DNA from 2 places in the Paenibacillus guangzhouensis genome. Region 1 is predicted to be linked to the other one. Evidence: predicted binding sites of a transcription regulator. Region 1 holds the regulator's gene; the other holds the start of a gene.
What was found. The regulator LexA, encoded in region 1, represses DNA repair genes until DNA is damaged. The targets are predictions, from matches to a motif close to CGAACATATGTTCG.
Positions count from the first base shown of each region.

Region 2: the regulator LexA is predicted to act here: its motif matches at 9,813-9,826, upstream of GCU39_RS04065 (DNA polymerase IV).

Region 1 is NZ_CP045293.1:2,708,878-2,720,220, forward strand. Features, by position in the region: gene metH (methionine synthase) at 1-3,359, opposite strand, end outside; gene GCU39_RS12085 (1,2-dihydroxy-3-keto-5-methylthiopentene dioxygenase) at 3,516-4,058, shown strand; gene GCU39_RS12090 (FixH family protein) at 4,129-4,563, opposite strand; gene GCU39_RS12095 (SCO family protein) at 4,599-5,162, opposite strand; gene GCU39_RS12100 (HAD family hydrolase) at 5,348-6,145, opposite strand; gene GCU39_RS12105 (hypothetical protein) at 6,182-6,700, opposite strand; gene GCU39_RS12110 (DUF896 domain-containing protein) at 6,749-6,949, opposite strand; gene GCU39_RS12115 (LysM peptidoglycan-binding domain-containing protein) at 7,058-7,327, opposite strand; gene lexA (transcriptional repressor LexA) at 7,602-8,228, shown strand; gene GCU39_RS12125 (N-acetylmuramoyl-L-alanine amidase family protein) at 8,368-9,129, opposite strand; gene GCU39_RS12130 (stalk domain-containing protein) at 9,391-9,867, shown strand; gene GCU39_RS31960 (M23 family metallopeptidase) at 10,932-11,078, opposite strand.
Region 2 is NZ_CP045293.1:951,993-963,335, reverse strand. Features, by position in the region: gene GCU39_RS04100 (glycine C-acetyltransferase) at 1-835, opposite strand, end outside; gene tdh (L-threonine 3-dehydrogenase) at 879-1,919, opposite strand; gene GCU39_RS04090 (helix-turn-helix domain-containing protein) at 2,120-2,689, shown strand; gene GCU39_RS04085 (DNA-3-methyladenine glycosylase family protein) at 2,862-3,494, shown strand; gene GCU39_RS04080 (DNA alkylation repair protein) at 3,496-4,185, shown strand; gene GCU39_RS04075 (S-layer homology domain-containing protein) at 4,319-7,741, opposite strand; gene GCU39_RS04070 (YhjD family protein) at 8,024-8,506, opposite strand; gene GCU39_RS04065 (DNA polymerase IV) at 8,503-9,771, opposite strand; gene nhaC (Na+/H+ antiporter NhaC) at 10,130-11,343, shown strand, end outside.

The sequences.
Region 1 (11,343 bases):
ATGAATCCCTCTGTCAATTGAATACCAATGTCCTCAGGCTTCATCAACTCGAACAATGGTCCTTGATCTTCCAGATCCGGACACGCAGGATACCCGAAGGATACCCGAATGCCTTGATATCTCGCACCATGACGTTGTTTCATTGTCATCTCTTGCGGATCCGGATAGCCCCAAATATCGCGCATCATGTGGTGAACCCGCTCAGCTAGACCTTCGGCGACTTCTAACGCTGTCGCTTGAATCGCATGGGATTTCAGGTAGTCCCCTACTTCCTTATATTTCGTCGCGAGCTCACGCACGCCATTGCCTGCAGTTACCACCAAGAATCCAACATAATCCATGATACCACTATCAACGGATTTAAGGTAATCGGCTAAGCATAGGAACGGTTCCACTTGCTGACGCGGGAAGGTGAAGGTATGAAGGACCTTCGTCGTGTCCTGCGGATCATAGATAATAATACTATCGCCAGATGATTGCGCCGGGAAGAATCGATACATGCCTTGCGCTCTAATCGTTCCATCCGTGATGGCGTTCTGTAATATTTCATCGACGGTTGCTTTTAACTCAACCGCCTTAGGATTTTTCTCTGCCAGCATTTGTTCTACCGAACCGCGTAATCCAAGATGATGCCCCAGCAGCATTTGCATATTTACATAAGGAATAATATGCCCTAATGGATAGTCGCGTAGAATATGACGATCGAGATCTGGCGGAATGAATACCGGTGCATCTTGCGAAATGTTCGAACGCACGGCTCTCGTGAGCTTCGGCAGCGGCTTCTTCTCCTCTTCTTCGCCTACACTTTCCTTGATCGCTGCAGTCTCTGCTATCATGAGCTGACGGTGCGTCGGATCCATAATTTTGTTCGCAAGATCTAAGCCGTCCATCGCATCCTTCGCATAGAGAACGAGCCCGTTATATTCGGGTAAAATACGTGTTTTGGTGAATTTCCGTGTCAACGCTGCACCACCAACCATAATCGGAACATCAATATTCGCATTGCGTAAATCTTGTGCGGTCAACACCATCTGCTGCGCCGATTTCACGAGTAGTCCCGATAGTCCGATCGCATCTGGCTTCTCTTTGCGATAAGCTTCGATGATCTGCTCAGGCGGAACTTTAATGCCTAGATTCACGATCTCATACCCGTTATTCGATAAAATGATCTCAACCAAGTTTTTGCCGATATCGTGCACGTCGCCTTTTACCGTCGCGAGCATGATTTTACCTTTAACCGATGATTCATTTTTTTCCATGAATTGCTCTAGATGAGCAACGGATGCCTTCATAACCTCTGCACTCTGCAGTACCTCAGCTACAATCAGCTCATTATTATTGAATAATCGACCAACTTCAGACATCCCTTCCATCAGCGGTCCATTAATCACTTCAAGTGCTGTGTACTTCTTAAGCGCCTCGTCCAAATCTGGAATAAGGCCTTCCTTGGTTCCTTCAACAACGTAAGATCCTAAACGCTCTTCTAACGTCAAGTTCGAAGCCTTCTCTTTCTTCACGACCTTCATATCCCGGAAAGCCGCTACAAAAGCAGAAAGTGTCGCATCATTCGTATCGTAGAGCAACTCTTCGGATAGGCGACGCTCATGCTCAGGGATCGAGGCGTAACGCTCTAACTTCTCGGTATTAACGATCGCGTAGTCAAGTCCTGCCTTCGTACATTCATACAAGAAGACGGAGTTCAGCACTTCACGACCAGCTTCCGGCAGACCGAACGAAATGTTACTAATGCCAAGGATGGTCTGACATTCTGGCATCGCTTCTTTAATGAGGCGAATCCCTTCGATTGTCTCTTTGGCAGAACCAATATACTGTTCATCCCCTGTCCCAACCGGGAAGACGAGCGGGTCGAAAATAATATCTTCAGGCTGCATGCCATATTTGTTCACTAATAGTTCACGCGAGCGCTTCGCAACTTCTAGCTTATCTACTCGCGTAATTGCTTGTCCACGTTCGTCAATTGTTCCGACAACTGCAGCAGCGCCGTACTTATGAATTAATGGGACAACATGTTCGAATTTCTCTTCCCCATCCTCTAAGTTAATGGAGTTAATAATCGCTTTCCCTTGTGAGTACTTCAGCGCCAAATCAATAACCTTCGCATCAGTGGTATCAATAACGAGAGGTACTTTGACCTTCTTCACGACTAGCTCCAAGAATTTCTTCATATCCTCGGCTTCTTCACGATCCGGATCTTGTACACAGACGTCAATGACGTGTGCACCGCTCTTCACTTGCGCTCGTGCGATTTCGGACGCTTCCTCGTACTTCCCTTCTGCGATAAGGCGTTTGAATTTACGTGAACCCAATACATTCGTCCGTTCACCCACCATGTAAGGCCGGTTCTCCGATTCAATATATACCGTCTCAATACCTGATACGGCTGGAGGGTGTGTTCCAAAAGCACTACGCGGTTGGAACTGACTCATTGTATCCGCTAATGCACGAATATGATCTGGCGTTGTTCCGCAGCATCCGCCTGCAATATTCAGCCAGCCTTGCTCCGCGAACCCTGCCATTTTCTTCGCTAACGAATCCGGGGATTCATGATAGTGACCATTCTCATCTGGTAACCCCGCATTAGGGTAACAACTAATTGCCGTATCGGCAATTTCAGATAAAGAACGAATATGATCACGCATAAACTCTGGGCCTGTCGCACAGTTTAACCCCACGGAGATTGGCTTCAAATGCTCCAATGAAATATACAAAGATTCGATGTTCTGACCAGCAAGTGTCGTACCCATCGGTTCAATCGTACCTGAGATCATCAGCGGAAGCGTCTTTCCCGTTGTCTCAAATGCGCGTCGTATGCCGATACTTCCGGCCTTCACATTCAATGTATCCTGCGATGTCTCGAGCAATATCGTATCAACACCGGCTTCAATAAGTGCAACGGTCTGTTCATAATAAGAATCGACAAGTTCATCAAACGTGACTCCACCGGTTACGGACAATGTCTTCGTCGTCGGTCCTAACGCACCCGCAACATAACGCGGCCACTCCGGTGTTGAATATTTATTCGCTGCATCTACTGCGAGCTTGGCTGCTGCCAAGTTCAACTCTCTTGCTCGATCTTGCAAATCATATTCTGCAAGTACCACGCTCGTGGCACCAAATGTATTCGTCTCCAAAATATCCGCGCCAGCTTCAAGATATTCTTCATGAATCTTCTGGATCACATCCGGTCGCGTTAGAACAAGAATCTCATTACAGCCATCAAGTTCTTCGCTCCCAAAATCATCCGCCGTTAAGTCTTCACGCTGAATCATCGTTCCCATTGCGCCGTCAAGGATAAGGATTTTATGTTTCATTTGTTCTTGTATGCTCAGCTTATTCATGCCCAATCCCCTTCCTTCTGCAAAAACGTTAAGAATTAGTTTAACAGAATACCAATGTTTAGAAAAGTGTCAATGCATTAAAAGTCGACAGCCAGCTCAAAATCCACTATAATACAATCAAAATCAAGTTAATTTATAGGAAAGAAGGGATTAATTTTGGCTGAAATTTACATTCGTAATACAAAAGAGCGTATTTCAGGTGAAGAAGACGTTCGTGCATTTCTAGCGAACCAAGAAGTATTATATGAGCATTGGGATCCAACGAAGCTGCCAGAAAACCTTCGTGAACGGTTCGTTCTCTCCGATGAGGAGAAAGCCGAAGTTCTCGCGACCTATGATGTAGAGATTCGTGACCTTGCTGCACGTCGTGGCTATCAGATCTGGGATATCATTACGCTATCCGATGCAACTCCGAATCTTGAAGAACTACTCACAAAATTCGAAGACGTCCACACGCATACGGAAGATGAGATCCGCGCTATCACGGCGGGAAAGGGGATCTTCATCATCAAGGGAAAAGACGACGTAGGTTATTTCAACGTCGAGTTAGAAGCTGGTGATGTCATCTCCGTTCCTGAGCACACGCCGCATTTCTTTACGCTCATGGATAACCGTCAAATCGTTGCTGTTCGCCTCTTTATTGAGAAAGATGGCTGGATTGCTACTTCTTACGATGACCCTGCGTTCCAAAAGGCCTAATGAATTCATTTCTGCGCTAAATATTCAAAGCCCGCTTCGTCTTCTTCAGACGGAAGCGGGCTCTTCTTGTTTATTTTGCAACTTCGAAAGTTTTCTTAGGCATGGAATGCATTTCACGGGCTGTAACATGCGCGATCATCGTATATTCCCCGGATTCTGCGAACTGCTTTTCAATTTGATATACGCCATTACTGGTAAGTTTCGCTTCAATTTTCTCATGTTCTTGTTCTTCTCCACGCCATAGCTCAAACATGACTTCCTTCGCATCATCGACAGGTTTGTCCGTTTGCGTTACTTTCGCTTGAAGCACAACATCTTTATTGGCGGTAATCTGCGCTGGCAGAATAATTTCTACTTTGATCGGATTCATGGCATCTTCGCTCATGTCCATATCCATGTTCATGCCGTCATGATTCATACCCTCATTCGATCCTGAACAACCTGCTAATAAAGCGATCAAGAGGATACAAGCAATCGCAAGCATACTCATCTTTTTTCTTTGCATGATTTGCATTCCTTTCTAATCTGCTTACTTGTTCGTTAGATTAAGTCTTTAACATCCTTAATGATTTGATCGTATGGAACATCTTCTACGCCATCATACTTCTTCATGATATATCCTTCTTTACTTACCAAATAGAACGATGTGCCATGAATCATCTGATCCGAACTAGGTTCCTTCTCTACAATCGTCTTAAAGGATGATTTTGCGAAAGCCTGAATATCTTCTAGCTTGTAATTGGTCAAGAAATGCCAGCTCGCAAAGTCAACGCCGAATTTGTCAGCGAACGCTTTCATAACCTCCGGCTTATCTCGGTCAGGATCAACACTAAAAGATACGAATGTAACGTCTAAGTTCTCAGCTTTCAATCTCTTCTGAAGATCCGTTAAGTTGAACGTCATCGGTTGGCAAACGGATGTGCAATTCGTAAATACGAAATCAGCGAGCCATACTTTACCTTTCAAATCAGCAAGACCGAACGCTTGACCCGCTTGATCCGTATAAGCGAAATCGCCAACTTTCATCGAGCTTGTCTGCTTCGCTCCACCACAGGCAGTTAATAACAGCATAACCCCAAGCATCAAGAACATTAATTTTTTCATTTTAACCTCTCCTCTATGTATCGCGGAACAAATTTCCTTTTTCATTATAATTTGATTGTACATGAGAAGAATGACTCATTCGGGCTATCTTTGTCAATTCTTTGTGACGATTTTGTATCAAATGTCATAGCCGAGCACAAAAAAAAGCCCTTGTTCCGATTTCGGCAACAAGGGCTACTTCTTACTTAAGCATGTTGATTAATAATATTGTGTAGTTCCGAGAGATGTGTGATTTCATAATCTGGAACAATTTCATCCGAACGTTGGACACCATGTCGATTCACCCAAACAGCATGCATACCTACGCCTAGCGCACCCTTGATATCCGTCGTAAGCTTGTCACCCACCATAAGACCTTCATGAGGTTCAATGTCAAGCGCAGCCATCGCATGTCTAAAGATAGAAGAAGCTGGTTTACCTTCGCCGAATGCCCCTGAAATCACAATATGATCAAAATAAGGAATAATGTTAGGAACTCCGTTCAACTTCTCCTGCTGCAGGTCAGGTGATCCATTCGTTAATAATAGAAGCTTCACATTCCCTCTCAACTCGTCGAGAATTTGGAACGTCTCCTCATAGACATAAGGACGAGCCCGGCGTTCAGTCGCGAATAATAAACCTAGACGCTCGCCGAGCGCTGCATCTTCGACACCTAACGCTTGTAGACCTTTTGTCCATGCTTCCGTACGATAACCTGGCGCTAATGCCTGTAATTGACGAAATTCTTGTTGTTCCCCATGTGTGAAATTCGCCCACAATCCTTCAAAAGGATTAATCCCGATCATCTGCGTGAAGGGGAACGTTGGGTACGTTTCATAGAGGGCTCTAGCCTCTCGTCTCACCGCTTCTTCCAACGCAGTAGGTTGAATGTGAGGATACGCTTGCGCAGCTGCAACACATGTCGCTTCAAACGATTCCTTCACACTGCGATCATCCCATAATAAAGTATCGTCCAGATCGAATAATACGGCCTTAATCGTCATCTCTCTTCTCCCCCATACCTTTACAGTGCTCTATCCTTAACGTTCTTCAAAAGGAACATGATTAACGCGTGCAAACTCTTTCAATCGCTCACCGATCACTGCGGTCTCATAACGGTTCATTAATCTGGAGAACACCCAGTTGGAGCCTTTAGCCTTTGGACTAATAACGACATAACCTTTTTGTACAGTAATCTCTTTGATTTGACTTGCATCCAGCCGTACGTCTCGATTGAAACGACGTGTCCCGATAGAAGATTTACCTACGCTAATATAGGGTCTACGAAGGAAGATCACAACTCCCAGGAATATGTATAAACCTACGGTCCCCCAAAATAAGGCTGGCGAGGTTTTTTGATCTACTGCAGAATATAGAATTGCATACAATAAACCGAATGCAACTAATGTAATTGGCAGAATCAGATTTCGACCAACATACCGATCCACATCTGATTTCGCTTCTCTACTCGATCCTATCATTTGTTGCCCTTGCTTCTTACGAACCTTATTTACATTCTTCGTGTTCTTACGCACCATTCTTTCCCATGAGCGGGCCATCCAAATCCTTCCTCCTTGGAAGTTTTCCCGAAGGAAAACTTGCTTCATCTAATGTTTAATTGTTGGATTATTATCATCCTCATCAACAATCTCAATATTATCGAGCTGTTGCTTCAAGGAACGTTTGAACCCATCAATATATTGTCGACGAAGCGCGTCCCGTTCAACCGTCTCTTCCGGTGTCAATCCTACCGATTTATGTTTACGAGCCAATTCATTAATTCGCTCAACAATTTTTTCGAAATCCATCCCTATCCCCCCTATTCTGTCCTTATTACTTTGACATTTACAATAGAGGTTGTCAAGGGTAACCCGTCCGCTCCCAGCATGTGCCTATGCCTTACACTTGCATACAATTTATCCTTTAAGAACTGGTAACTTAATCACTTCACCAGATTGAATAGAACTGTTACGTTTACCATTTAATTCTTTGATCTCTTCAATATAATTACGAACATCCATTCCGTCTGGCTTATGTTCCTTCGCGATCGCCCACAACGTATCCCCCGGAGAAACAACAATCTGAAGCGGTATGTTCGCATTCCGTTCCCCATCACGTGTATCCGCAGCAAAAGCATTCAATAACCCCATACTCGTCAAGCTGCATACAAGAACTAAAAATAACACGACCTGAACGACCTTCTTCTTAAGGAAAGAGCCTCTATTCACGACTTTGGACTGGTTATTATAAACACTTTGATATGAGCTATACTTTAGCATTTTCAGCACCCCAAACGTTTGTTCTGTTTTCTATGTCCATAATTTAACACGAACATTCGTTTGTGTCAATAACTTTTTAGAACATTCGTTCCCCTTGTTCGTATATTTTAGAACTAATGTTTGTACGAACGGTAGTTCTATGCTATAATTTTGTAAAAGTCTACTAATGGAGTTGAACCTCATGTCTAAAATATCCAATAGACAACAAGCTATTTTAGAATTTATAAGGAATGAAGTACGATCTAAAGGTTACCCTCCTTCTGTTCGTGAGATTGGAGAAGCTGTCGGTCTAGCTTCCAGCTCCACTGTGCACGGCCATTTGGATCGACTAGAGAAGAAAGGCTTAATTCGCCGCGACCCTACCAAGCCGCGGGCAATCGAGCTTCTGAGCCAAGAAGAATCCGAACATACGCATCTCTATACGCAGATGATTGCGAAGGTACCAATCGTGGGGAAAGTTACCGCAGGTGCACCGATTACAGCAACGGAGAACATCGAGGATTACTTCCCGCTGCCGGAGCAATTCGTACATGACCAGAATGTATTTATGCTTTCTGTTATGGGTGAGAGTATGATCGAAGCAGGCATTCATAATGGAGACTTCGTTATTGTACGCCAACAACAGACAGCGAATAACGGCGATATCGTCGTCGCGATGACGGAAGACGATGAAGCAACGGTTAAGACTTTCTATAAGGAAAAGGATCACATTCGACTGCAACCTGAGAATGCAACGATGGAACCTATCCGATTGAATCATGTGACTATTCTAGGCAAAGTTATTGGTCTTTTCCGTAACATGCACTAATCCGCCCTACATATTAGCCGTGTTGTTTAAAGAGCGATGCGCTAATTCCTATAACATTCGTTGAACTAGGACATGTTTAACGACAACCAAAAAACAAGCTGGTATCTGTATCACACAGATCTCAGCTTGTTTTTTCGAATCATTGTGGAGCCTGCCCCGAAGCTTTTCGCAGTTCATTCGCTAATCGATTCGCTTCTTTCTTTCCTGCCTCGTCCCCTTTTTGCTGCGCTATTTCCCAAGCTGGTTTTAGATACAGATCGATTAATTTATTGGCATCTTCCTTCGCTAACATGACATTCGCCTCCGTTTCAACATACGCGATCCCAAAATACTGGCAGACACCTCTTGCAATTTCTTCAGCACATAGGTCTCGATATGCGTCCGACAGCAAAAGCTTGGCTTCTTCCATGTTATCCATAAAGCCGCACTCCACGAGGACTGCCGGCATTGTAGATTCCCTTAGCACATGGAGATTCGCCGGTTTGACGCCTCTGTCGCGGAGCTTCGTGCCTTGGACCAACCTTGCATGAATCGCTTCCGCAGCTTTCATGCTGGTCACACGTCCGGGATAGTAGAATGACTCAATCCCATTCACACTCCCCCATGTCTCTCCTGCTGCGTTCGCATGAACGGATACATAGAGGTCTACACCGGATTGATTCGCTGTGTCCGTCCGGGTCTTCAGGGGAACATCGCTATCTCCTGGCGCCACGAGCAATGTACGAAAACCACATCGTTGTAGGTGCTCGTCCAAAAGAGCAACAACCGCACGGTTGAATTCGTTCTCGTGCATAAATGGCTCACCGGTTTCTTTTGACCGCGTCCCATCCTTGAACAAAGGCGTCCGCTTACCTGGCGGTTGCATTCCATGTCCATCATCTAAAGCAATAAATAGACTCAATTGTCTTCACCTCTCTTCCTACTCTATTAATATGCATCAATAGAATTGAAGCGAATGATAGATACCATGGTCTAAGTAGCCTGACTGCTTTCTATATCGACTGGGCTGAGGGTTTTGTAATGCACTTATAAGTTCTATCTGAGGACCGTTCACCACAGTTGCATTGGCTTATGTGACAAATTAATCAATTCCTCACATTTTAATGTAAAATCATGCCACTTTTTCACTTATAATAAGGTCTAATGAATAGGGGGGGATACCTTGAATAAGCAATTTATTAAAACAACCGCAACTCTTTTCATCGGCATGATGCTCGGTACTGTTACAATTGCAGCAGCTGCACCGGAAGTATTCCAAGCTTCCATTGCAAAGTTAAAAATCGTTGTGAATGGAAAAGAGCAAAAGCTTAAAAATTCACCTTTGCTCGTTAATGGCACTACATATTTACCAGTACGTGATGTAGCTGGTCTATTGGGAGCAAATGTTGATTTTAATAAAGGCACGATCACTATTGCTCAAAAAAAGGTCCAGCCAACTGTGAATACAATAGAGTCAATAAATGGACGGGATCTTGTTGAGATCTTAGGGAAAAAATACCCTGATTTTAAGATCTCCCTTTCTAATGAGGGGCTGCTTAAATTAGGCGATAACATCATTCATTTAACAGTGAATGATGACTCGACTCTCAATGTCACTCCACTTAAGGATTCCGGCTTTATTTCTAAATCTGATCTTTAGTAGATTCCGCTACCACGACTTTACGCGAAAAAATTGCGTACTAATGTGACTACACGCCCCAGTTAATTCACTGGGGTTATTGTTGTTTCTTGAAAGTTCCTCGTTGAATCTTTCCAGAACTATCATTCGAAAGATAAGGGAACCAACATCGAAACTTGTTCCATACTCACTACTACCTTGCCATCAACTTTTACATCCACTGTTGATGGACAAATATGAGACTCATCTTCAAACCATCCTCGATAATTAATTATTTGTGGGTGCTCATGCCCTCACAACCATCTCGCGAAAAATACCCACACAAACAAAAACCCCCGACGCATACAGCGTCAAGCTTAGTATAGAGTAATGTATTGATCGCGTTCCAATAGGTGGACTTGCGTGCGATAGTATATTATGCCGTGTTATTCCTTATATTATATGAAGAAAAAAATTTAAAACTTGGCTATTAAAGGTTCTGAATTGATATGTCTGGGGGCATTTAGGGGGTGACCTTGGGGGCACATTATTTAACTTCAAATGAAAAATAGCCTCGGTTTTCCCGAGGTTATTTTATTCCTATAATTTTGAAAATGCTGATATTTTCGATCTTACATTTTTAAATTAACTGTCCCATGTTGTTGATCAACACAGTCACGACTCCACTTAATTCTTCATTTATAATCTCATTAAATACGACCAAAGTTATCTTGGACCCTATGGAATATGATTCTCCTAATGCTACAGCAATAAACATCTCTTGTGGGGATGGGTGACACTCTTAATGATGCAGTACAATTTTACTATAGTGGTGGAAGCCATTCGGTAGCATATGCATGAATAGATAGTACTTCGGATTATGATTATTATGTTATCGATAATATAGGATCAAGTGATCCTGTAAGATATGCTCTAACACTAAGATCTCCCGCAGGAAAAAACTATGACATGCAGGTTATTTTAGTTGATCCAAATTGAAATATATTTGACTCGAAGTACGCCACTATTGACGGTGCGGGTGGTACTGAATTATTTAATGGAATCTCTACAATGTGCGGTTGGAGAACATATGTAAAAGTATCTTCTCAACTCCGTCTCAGTCCAACCGTATGATGGCGAACCTTCTTCCGAATCTCGTAATGCAGATGTGGCCCTGTGCTCACTCCCGTCGAGCCTTGGTGCCCGATCATTTCCCCTTTACCCACTCGTTGCCCCACTTTGACCGTGATCATGCTCAGATGAGCGTAACAATGCAGGAACCCATATTTACCCTTGATTGCTACAACCTATCTCATGTTTCCGAATCCAGTCCCTGGCTTACCGAGTGAAGCGTGTAATACTTCACCTGATACGAATGCATATATCGGACTGTTGGCGGGACTGACTACTAAATTAACGCCACGATGGAATTTAGGAACCTTGTATACTGAGTGAATCCGCGATCCGAACGGACTGGTTAGTATATTCATCGTACATTCCCGTTTCTAGATTTAGCAC
Region 2 (11,343 bases), 1.8 Mb from region 1:
TCGCTGCTACCGATGGCGGCAGAGCCGTGCTGAACAAGAAGGCGCGGGCGCTGTTAATCATATACTCCTTCGCTACCTGCGCGGTTGCCACATAACCTCCCACAGCACCAATCGCCTTCGACAAGGTGCCGATCTGGAAATGAACGCGTCCGTGCAAGCCAAAATGATCCGTCGAGCCTTTGCCGTACTTGCCTAACACACCACTTGCATGCGCATCATCCACATAGACCAACGCGCCGTATCGCTCCGCCAGCTCGACAATCGCAGGCAATGGGGCAATATCGCCATCCATGCTGAATACCCCGTCGGTCACGACGACCTTCTGACGGAAGGATCCGCATTCTTTCAATACCGCCTCCAACTGATTCATATCTTTGTGCGCGAAAATCCGGCGATTGGCCTTCGTCAAGCGAATGCCGTCAATAATGCTCGCATGATTGAGCTCATCGCTAATAACGACATCGTCAGCCCCAAGAATCGTACCCAGCACCCCTTGGTTCGTCGTAAATCCGGACTGGAAGACCAGTGCCGCTTCCGTCCCTTTGAATGCCGCAAGCTTCTGCTCCAATTCATCATGAATCGCAAGCGTTCCTGTAATCGTGCGTACCGACCCTGCACCTACTCCATATTTCTCCGTAGCCTCAAGCGCTGCTTGCTTCAGCTTCGGATGATGCGTCAAGCCCAAATAATTGTTGGAGGACATCTGCAGCACGCGTTTGCCGCCTTGTAATGTCATCCATGCATCCGATCCATCCTCCCACACGGTGAGCGGACGGAACCGTCCCTCATCCTTCAAGCTCTGCAGCTGTGCAGCAATCACTTCAAATCCGTTCATCGGAAGTACCTCCTCATTTATGTTCAACGTTACTTACCGTGTCTTACAACGCGGAATCATGTTTGAATACAATTTTCCCGCATTGACCGGATGTCATCAATTCAAATGCTTCTTCATATTGGTCCAGTGTGAAATAATGCGTAATGAGCGGCTTCAGATCAATCCGTCCATTCTCGAGCAACCCTTTCACCTGATACCATGTATCATACATCCGGCGGCCTGTAATGCCATGCACCTGCAGCCCCTTAAATATAATATCCTCCGCTAGGTCTATGGACACCTCTCGTGTAGGAATCCCTAACAATGATACGCGCGCTGCGGGTGAAGCCGCTTTCAAAGCGTCCCGAATGGCCTGCGGATGACCGGACATCTCGAGAATCACTTCGACGCCTTCCCCATGTGTTGCATCCATGATCGCTTCCATCGCGGAAACTTCGCTGCTGTTAATGAGCACATCCGCACCCATCGTCTTGGCCATTTCCAAGCGATATGGATTGATGTCGACCGCCATAATCTTACCGCTGCCACATGCTCTCGCAACTGCAACAGCCATGAGACCAATCGGACCTACACCGATAATCGCTACACTCTTCCCTACGATATCCCCACTAAGCACTGTCTGAACGGCATTGCCTAGCGGATCTTGCAGACATGCGATTTCATACGGCAGCGTCGGATCATTGTGAATCACGTTGCTCGCCCGCACGATCGCATATTCCGCGAAGCAGCCTGGAATCGTAATCCCGAAGCTCTTCGTATGTCTGCAGACATGCGCATTGCCTGTTCGACATGCCTTGCAGAGACCGCATACGACATGTCCTTCGCCCGACACATAATCCCCGATTTTTACATTCGTGACTTCTTCCCCGACCGCTTCCACGATTCCGGCGAATTCATGTCCGAATACGTTCGGTGTGACGACCGTCTTCGAAGCCCATTCATCCCATTTGTAAATGTGGACGTCTGTCCCACAGATGGACGATGTCTTGACACGCACAAGCACATCATGGGGGCCACAGCTAGGAATAGGTACTTCTTTGTATACGGCACCGGGCTTCCGCTCATCTTTTACTAACCCCATCATATTTCCGCTTAACATTTGATTGCCCCTCTCCATCTTTTCTCATAAAATAGAGTAAATACGGCTTCACCGATTCATCCTATACTTAACAACTTTCCTATGTATAATATATTACACATTTGTATGTTATTTTGCACTATTATTTTGCATAGATTTTGGATGTTTTTTTGTGGTGCGCCAAAAGAGATCGAGAGGAGACAATCATGCAGGAACAAATTCATCAGAAAATCGGTAAAAACTTACAAGATATACGCAAATCACGAAAGCTTAGCCTGGATGCCGTCGCAGAATTAAGCGGGGTCAGCAAAGGCATGCTCGGGCAGATTGAACGCGGAGAGACGAATCCGACCATTTCGATTCTATGGAAAATCGTCAACGGCCTTCGCATCTCCTTCGCAACGTTGATGGAAGATTCCACGCCGCAGGTCACACTGGTGAAGATGGAGGATACAACACCGCTCGTGGAAGAAGATGGCGCGTATCGTGCGTACCCGATCTTCCCCTTTGAACAAGACCGCGGATTTGAAGTCTATAATGTTGTTATTGAACCCGGTAATTCACATACGTCCGAAGCGCACTATGAAGGAGTTGAGGAGTTCATTATGGTGATGGAAGGCGAGCTGCGCGTTGAAGTCGGCGGCGAGACCTATACCTTGAAGCCTAGCCTCGCGATCCGATTCGCCGCGGATCAGCCGCACACGTATTATAATGATACCGATAAGGCCATTCGATATACGACGCTTATTCATTACCCTTCCTCGAACCGCAGATAGACGGATCGCCATACATACAAGTAAGGAGCAGCCTCGCATCATCTAGCAGGTACGCTCCTTTTTTCTATTTCACAATCTTGCTGTTCTATTCCATCCTCCATACATCGGATGATTGATTACGTTATAGTAGATATATATCACTTCAACTTCTTTCATGATGGAGGGACACCATTTGGTTGCTGTATATACGAAATATTTTGATTACGGTCAAAAAGAAATGGATGAGCTTACGCGGAAGGATGCCGTGCTCGGGGCAGCGATCACGCGGCTAGGCAAGGTTGAGCGTATTGTCATGCCGGATGTCTTCACCGCGCTCATCCATGCCATTATAGGCCAGCTCATATCTGCTAAGGCAGCTCATGTGCTATGGGAAAGAATGCAAGCTCGATTCGAAGAAATGACTCCGACGCATTTATCCAGGCAAACTGCGGAAGAGATTCAAAAGTGCGGAATAACGATGAAAAAGGCCGTTACGATCCATCAAATTTCACAGTCGATTGCAGCAGGCGCGTATCGTCTAGATGATCTGCATGCCTTACCCGATGAAGACGTCATCCGCAGGTTAACGATGCTGAAGGGTGTCGGCCGATGGACGGCTGACATGATCTTGATTCACGCTTTGGAGCGTCCGGATGTCATCAGCTGGGGCGATGTCGCCATTCGCCGCGGGATGATGAAGCTGTATGGCTTACCTACCCTGACGCAGGATCAATTCGAGCAATATCGCCTTAAGTATTCCCCGCTTGGTTCGGTTGCTTCCATTTATTTATGGGCCATTTCATCCGAATCCAACAAGGTGTTGTAACATGGCGCAGACGATTAGACAACAATTGCTGGCCTTGGCGGAGGAACCGTATCGACAGTTTGCGTCAGCACTCCTTCCTAACATCGATAACGTGCTTGGCGTTCGACTGCCTGAGCTGCGCAAGATCGCTCGTCGCATCGTTCGGGAAGACTGGCGTGCTTATTTAGACCATGCGGACAACGATTACTTCGAAGACATCATGCTGCAGGGCATGGTGATTGGATATCTGGACCTGGACATCGAGGAGATTTTGCGCCATATCGCCAATTTCGTCCCCAAAATCAATAATTGGTCGGTCTGCGACAGCTTCTGTGCCGGCCTGAAAATCACCAAGACGCACAGGCAGCAGATGTGGGATTTCTTGCAGCCTTATCTCGCGTCGGATCAAGAATATGACATTCGCTTCGCCGTCGTCATGCTGCTTACCTATTACGTCGAAGAAGACGCTGTCTTCCAAGTTCTGCAGCGACTCAGCGTCATTCACCATGAAGGATATTACGTCAAAATGGCCGTTGCGTGGGCCGTCTCCATCTGCTACGTGAAGTTTCCTGCGCTGACGATGACTTACTTGACTGATCCTGCGCTTGAGCTCGACGATTTCACGTTCAACAAAGCGCTGCAGAAAATGACGGAATCGCATCGTGTCGATACGGAGACCAAACAAATGATCCGTAAAATGAAACGAAAATAGCCTTGCCGAGTCATAACGCAAAAGACGACTCATTCACTCGAAAGATCGATGAACGGATACTTGTACACCACCCTTCAACGCCAAAGAAAAGGGGACCATGCATCTGCAAGTCCCCTTAATCACCTAGATCGTATTACCTATTCAACACATCCAACAACTTATGGATCATCACTACAGCTTCTGCTCTCGTCGCATGGCGATCTGCACGGAAGGTCTGATCCTCGTAGCCTTGAAGCATACCCGATTGGACGAGGGCATTCACCGATGCCTGTGCCCAGCTTGGAATATGCGACGCGTCCGTGAATGAGCTTGCCGTTTCGCCAATCGGCTGCGAATCTCGACGCAATACCCGATTCAACAGCACCGCGATCTCCGCTCTTGTAATCGCTTGATCCGGCTTGAAGCTCAGTTGTCCATTCTCCATGTATCCGCTAATCCATCCGGCCTGGACAAGGGCAGCGATATCTGACTTCGCCCAAGCCGGAATATCGTTCGCATCGTTAAATGCCGGGACATTCCCGCTCGCTTGAAGCCCAAAGGCTTTGGCGAGAATACTCGCGAACTGCGCTCTCGTTACTTGGCCGTTCGGATGGAACAAGTGATCCTCGTAGCCACGGATCGCTTGCATGCCCGTGAGACGATCGATCGACGCTGTGGCCCAATGTTCATTCATATCTGCAAATACCGTCTGTTCATAACCGAACACGGCATAGGTCTCCAGCTTCTTCCGCTCTACAGTAATCGTACCGTCACCATTCAGTGAACCACCGACATATATCCATCTTTGTTGATCTGCATCGTAATAATATACAGCCGGCTTCTGTCTCTTGCCGAGCATATCCACATTATAATCGAACGTTAGTGTCATCGGTTTGGCCAAGGTAGTGTGCACCGTACTTGTCAGCGCGATCACCGGGCTCAGAACGGTATGCGTTCCTGTCGATGGTGCTTGCTTCTCACCCAGAACTGCAATGTTCATCTTACCATCGGTTGCTACCGCTCCTTGCGGAATCATCCATTGCACGACAAGTTGGAGACTACCCTTCGCTCCTGCGACAGCGGATACTTCCACTTGCGCGGATGGTAATGGCTGCGCCACTTCCGGTGTTGGCGCCGTAGGGGTCGTACCACCAGGGCTCAAGCCTCCACCTGTCGGCGGATTCGGCTTATCTGATGGGGATACCACATGAATCGTACGCAGTACCTCAATCGCCTGATTCCCTGCAGCATCCACTGCATGATATCGCACGATATATGTACCGACTACAGACGTATTCACCTCGCCCGTGATGACAGCCTCGCCAGGAACACCTAGCTTATCCGTCACCTTCGCACCCGGCTCCTGGTACGTATCCCCTACCGTCAATGTCATAGAAGGAGATCCTACTAGGCTAACGACGGGCAAGGTCTTATCGATTTTCACGCTGAGCGGCAGCACCGCTTCGGCGCCCGAATCATCCGTTGCCCGGAACAGGAGCGCATGCTCCCCTTCTTCCGCTAGTTCCAGTGCCTTATGACTTGCATATGGCTGATAGCTTACACCGCCGTCTACAGACAATTCGATCACAGCAGATGTACTTGGCGCATAGACATCCGCGTACACGCTTGCCGTCACGTTCTGATTCGTCCATGTACCGTTCGTGTAGGACAATCCGTCAGCGGTCATCATGGTATGGCGTAGTTGTACCGTCGAAGCATCAGCCCCACGCACTAACGCCAAGAAGACCTTTGTTTGCTGTGCCTTACCACGTGTGGCTGTTGCAGTCAGCGTCACCAAGCGATTATTCGTCGGCTGCCCCACCCATTTCCCATCGTTCGCGATGATCTCCCGGTCTGAGCTTGTCCAATCAATGCGCGTTCCGCGCTCCCCATTCGTCGGCAATGCAATGTCTGAAGTCACGTTGCTTAAATCGCCTAAATCCAGCGCTTGAAGCGTATCGTGAACAGCTCGCTCATCATCTTGGGTCACCGTAACAAATACCGGATTGGAATAGAACCATAAATCCCTATAGTTCCGATCGTTGATGGCATTGAAGCGCGTGTTATTGTCCGCTTGATTCGTAATTGGATCCAGCAGCGGGTCCCCGTTCTGCGTTTCCCCTTCCACATTCATGCCCAAGTTTGTGCCACGTAAGCGGAAATACTGATTTTTATCGACGGATTTTAGATTATAGTGAATAACATTATAGCCTTCGCTATCTAGCGTCCAATCCTTGCTTGTAAAGGTCGCAATCACCTTCGTGGAATCGTTCATATCTTTGTTGTATGCCGCGGTTCCAGGCTCCGCCTTTCCCGTGACATCCCCTGCGATCAGATCGATGTGGTCCACTTGCGGCGTCACATTCGCAGAAATACCGCTGTCTACGGGAGACTCGTAGTTGTTCTTATTTGGACTCTTGAAGCGGATCGTAAGCTGAAGATCGTCGCCTTCGGTTACTTTTAATTCGCCACCCATCTCTTCCTTCACGCCGTTGCTTGCTGCGTTGAAATCTAAGGCATTAATCAAATCGCCGTAGACAGAGAACGATTTACCAGAACGCATGCCATTCAATATGGATTGCATATCGCGGCCTTCCGTCCACGTGTAATTCTTCGAATATTCCCCTGGCCAATAGCCGCTGGAGTATGGACCTCTAATTTTGAAGTGAAAATCTGAATTCGCAAAATTCCAGAACCGCCGGCCTTCGCCTAACAAGGCATCCCATACGCCGCCAACTTTGGCAACCATGTAATCCGTCCCGCCATAGGACCGGTTCTTGTAATTCGTGTTCGCGGTAGGATTCGCGGTATTATACGTTGTATTATAGCCGCCGCGGTCAGGTTCCATCTGTCCGCCGATCATACCTTCCATGCCGAATACGATGTCTGGCGCTGCATTATTTAGATCACGAATGTCCGCAATCGTGTATTTACCTACGATTCGAGAAGGATGATTCAGTATCATATAGCTCGTCTCAGCATAACGATCTTTGAGCCATTGTACCGCAGTCAATGCGTCCGCATGCGTGGTATACGCACGCTTTCCCTGTTGGTCCCACATCGCAACGTCGGCTGGATCGAACCACGTTTTATCTCGATTTGTGAACAAATATTCGAATTGGTTCGCTGCTCTGAGCGTCGCTTCCGAGTTCGGTTGATCGCCCAAAATGCCAACAGATACGTGCTCATGCGAAGGCATGTCCCATTCGAAGCCGGAGAAAATCGTCTTTCCTGCATATTTCCCCTGGGCTTGCAGTTGTTTGATTTTCGGAACCTCGTATTCCATGGCGCCTTTGGAGAACGGAATCGGACCGCCCGGAATGTCTACGCCCGTATCGTCTCGTTTGGAAGATCTCAAATGGTTCGCCGTTGCGATCCAATCAAATCCGTAGGTATCAAATGCATGGTCCAATGCATCCTCTAACGAAATTTGTGCATCATCCGATTCATAGGTGTGCACATGGAATTCTCCCGACATCCATTGTCCTGTCGCCTTCGATAGAACGGCTTGGGTCGGAACTTCTGTTGCCTCCGCACGAACCGAAGCCATAGGAATCGCTGATCCAATGAAACTCATGGATAAAGGAATCGTTAAAAATAGTCGTGCCCATTTGTTCTTTAACACGTGTGTCTGCACCGCCTTGGTTGAATTGTGGCTGGATCTCTGACGGAGATATTTCTGACCACACCGTAACTATAATAAAATTGCATGTACCATGTATATAGATTTACAAACTCTCAACATTATCATTACATCCCCTTTACAAACAATAAGAAAAACATTCATTATCCTTGGTTTCATTAACAAAGAGGAGCATTCGCCGCGGCAAATGCTCCTCTTTGTTCTACGAAATGACATTTAGAGTCTACTTAATTTTATGATGAGACTATCCGTATATCGGGCTAATCTCTTGCTTATTTCCGCCTTCATGTATTCTTTGGTTATAATCAACCGATCTTCAAAATCATGATAGGCATAATGCAGCTTCAATACATCCTCATGCTTTTCCTCATTGACAACGCGGATTTCTTTTTCCATCATTTCTTGTTTTACCTTGGATAGATCTTTGTATATATTGGCGGCGAGAACTTGGGCTGCCATGGCATATAATGATTTTAGCGTCTCGGTGGAGACCTTCGCTTCTGAGACTTTCTTGATAACTAGCGTGTGCATGATGGGAAGCAGAATATAATCACGTATTAATTCCATGTCTTCCCGCTTGGGAGGATCCGACCTCACGCCCCGACGGTCATGATGCCTGCTGAGTAAAGCTTCTCGATGCTGTGGCAGCATCATACGACTCGACTCCCATAGACCGTTATTCTCCAGCTTCTTACTCATTTATAATGCCCCCCAATTTTCATCGACCGTTCCGCCGCTTGCCCTGCCTTCGTGGCAGACGAAGCCCGCATGATGGCCGCACTGCCGTATCGTTCCTTAATTCGATCCGTTGCCCGGTCGAGCGCTCGCATCCGTTCTTGATCCTCGAACAACGTCAGCTGATACGCATCGTCGTCGGTAAGCGCACTGAGCATGACGCCGGCACGCCGCACAGGCATCTGATCCCAATACTTGTAGAAGATCGTCTTCACGGCCTCGAATACTTTGTTCGTATTGTTCGTCGGATCAGGCATCTTCATCTGGCGGGAGAAGCCTGTCGGCGCCTCATACGGGCTGCACATGCAACTCACCGTCACGACCGAGCCCATATAGCCCTTCTGCCGGCAATCGCGGCAGACCTCCTCCGTCAGCTCGAGCAGGATCGTGTCGACCTCCGAAGCGTCCGCATAATCCCGGGGCAGCGTCATCATGTGTCCGACCGACTTGGGTGCGACATGGAAGGTGCCTGGCGACACCGGGCTGTCATCCAGACCGTTCGCCGTACGCCACATGACCTCGGCGTGAATGTCGGACTGCTTGCCGAAGCGCGCACGGAATTTCTCCTTCAATTCCGGCAGCGGCGTTCTGGCGATATCCCCGATCTTCATCATCCCGAGCTTCGTGAAGTGCGCGGTCATTCGGGAGCCAACGCCATACATCTTATGAACTGGCTCTTCCCATAACGTACGCTCCAGATCGGAACGCGACAGCGTGAAGATCCCCGTCTTATTCTTCTTCGCCCAGATATCGGTCGCGATCTTGGCGAGCACCTTATTCGAGCTGATCCCGACGCGTACACGTATGCCGGTCTCATACATCACTCTGTCCTGGATGGCTCGGGCAATCGTGACCGGATCCCCCAGCAGCGACTGGCTTGCCGTAATATCCAGGAACTGTTCGTCAATGCTGAATACTTCGACCAGATCCGTAAATTGTTCGTAGATTTGTGTGATCTGCAAGGAGACATCGATGTAGTGCTGCATCCGAGGGCGCATAATCACGAGATCCGGGCATTTCCTGAGCGCCTCCCCGAGACGCTCCGCTGTCGTGACACCGAAGCTCTTCGCAAGGGGACAGGCCGCCAGAATAATGCCTGACCTTCGCGCAGGGTCCCCTGCCACAGCTACCGGCTTGTTGTAATATTCTGGATGATCTGCTTTCTCTACGCTCGCATAAAAACTCTGACAGTCCGCTAAAAAGATGACCCTTTCGCTTGGTTGACTCAATTTAACACCCTCCAAGTCGTATTCCTAACTCTCAATCACCACGAACAAACATTCGTATTGTTATTTATTATATACCAAACAGGTGTTCGTTATGCAAGTGAATTTTATGGAAATCGGTGCCTAAATTTGAATCGACTTGTGCAGGATGATACAACTCGCCGAAGATAATGCCGGATAAGGCTGCATAACCGACAGAACACTGAAGCAACCGACACACCCTCATCTTCCCTAAAATCATCCTGTTCTGTATGTTGATAACATTGACGTTAACCCTGCATATCCCGTATACTTTAACGCATAAAAGCTAAAAAGCATAAATGCGCAATCACAAGGAACACCAACGAAGGAGCAATACATCATGAATAAACAACTCAGTTTCTCCAAGAGCATGCTGCTCATTGTCTTTATTCTCGCCCTGCTATTCATCTCGATCTTCCTCTTAAAGGCAGAGCCGCATCTCCCGCTTCTCGCGACGACAGTCGGCACCGCAACGCTCTTATGGATATTCGGCATCTCTTGGACAAGCATCGAATCGGCGATCCTTCGCGGTATTCAGACCGCGATCATGCCCATTCTGATCCTTTCCCTGATCGGGATACTCATTGCCGTCTGGATGATGAGCGGTACCGTACCAACCATCCTCTACTATGGCATGGATTATATTCAACCGAATTATTTTGCCGTGAGTGCGCTCTATGTGACCATCATGATCTCGTTATTTACGGGCAGCTCGTTCACTACTGTGAGTACCGTCGGCGTCGCCTTTATGGGGATTGCGGCAACGACAGGCGTCTCGCCAACGCTAGCAGCGGGAGCCGTCATTTGCGGCGCTTGCTTCGGCGACAAAATGTCACCGCTATCCGATACGACGAACTTCGCACCCGCTGTCGCAGGTACGACGCTATTCACGCATATCCGCCATATGCTCTATACGACCGTTCCTGCTCTCATCGTGACGACGATCTTCTTCCTATTCGCGACGAAGACCGACACGATCGATTTAAGTTCGATGGAACAGATCAAGCTTGCACTGCAGGAAGGCTTCAATATCCACTGGCTCACCTTACTGTCGCCGTTAGCTGTCGTCATTTGCTCCGTCAGACGTGTACCCATCTTGCCGACGCTAATCGTAGGGATCGTCACCGGCCTCCTGATCACTGCATTCGTGCAGCATCAGGGCGCCATTGACGTGTGGTTCCAAGTGATGCAGAGCGGCTACAAGAGTACGATTGCGAACGAGACCGTCGCTGCGATCGTCAATCGCGGCGGCTTGCAGTCGATGATGTGGTCCGTATCGCTCATCTTGATCGCCTTATCGCTGGGCGGCCTGCTGCAGCATTGCGGCGTCATCGAAGCTTTCTTCCGCACCGTCATTCAACCGCTGAAGCGGAAGAGCAGCATCGTACTGATGACCGGCGCTTCTTCCATTGCCGTTAACGGCATGACAGGGGAGCAATATTTATCGATCCTGCTGCCGGGCCAGATGTTCAAGGACGAGTATGCGCGGCGCCATATTCCGGCGAGAACGCTCTCCCGGACGCTCGAAGACTGTGGAACGCTCGTGAACCCCTT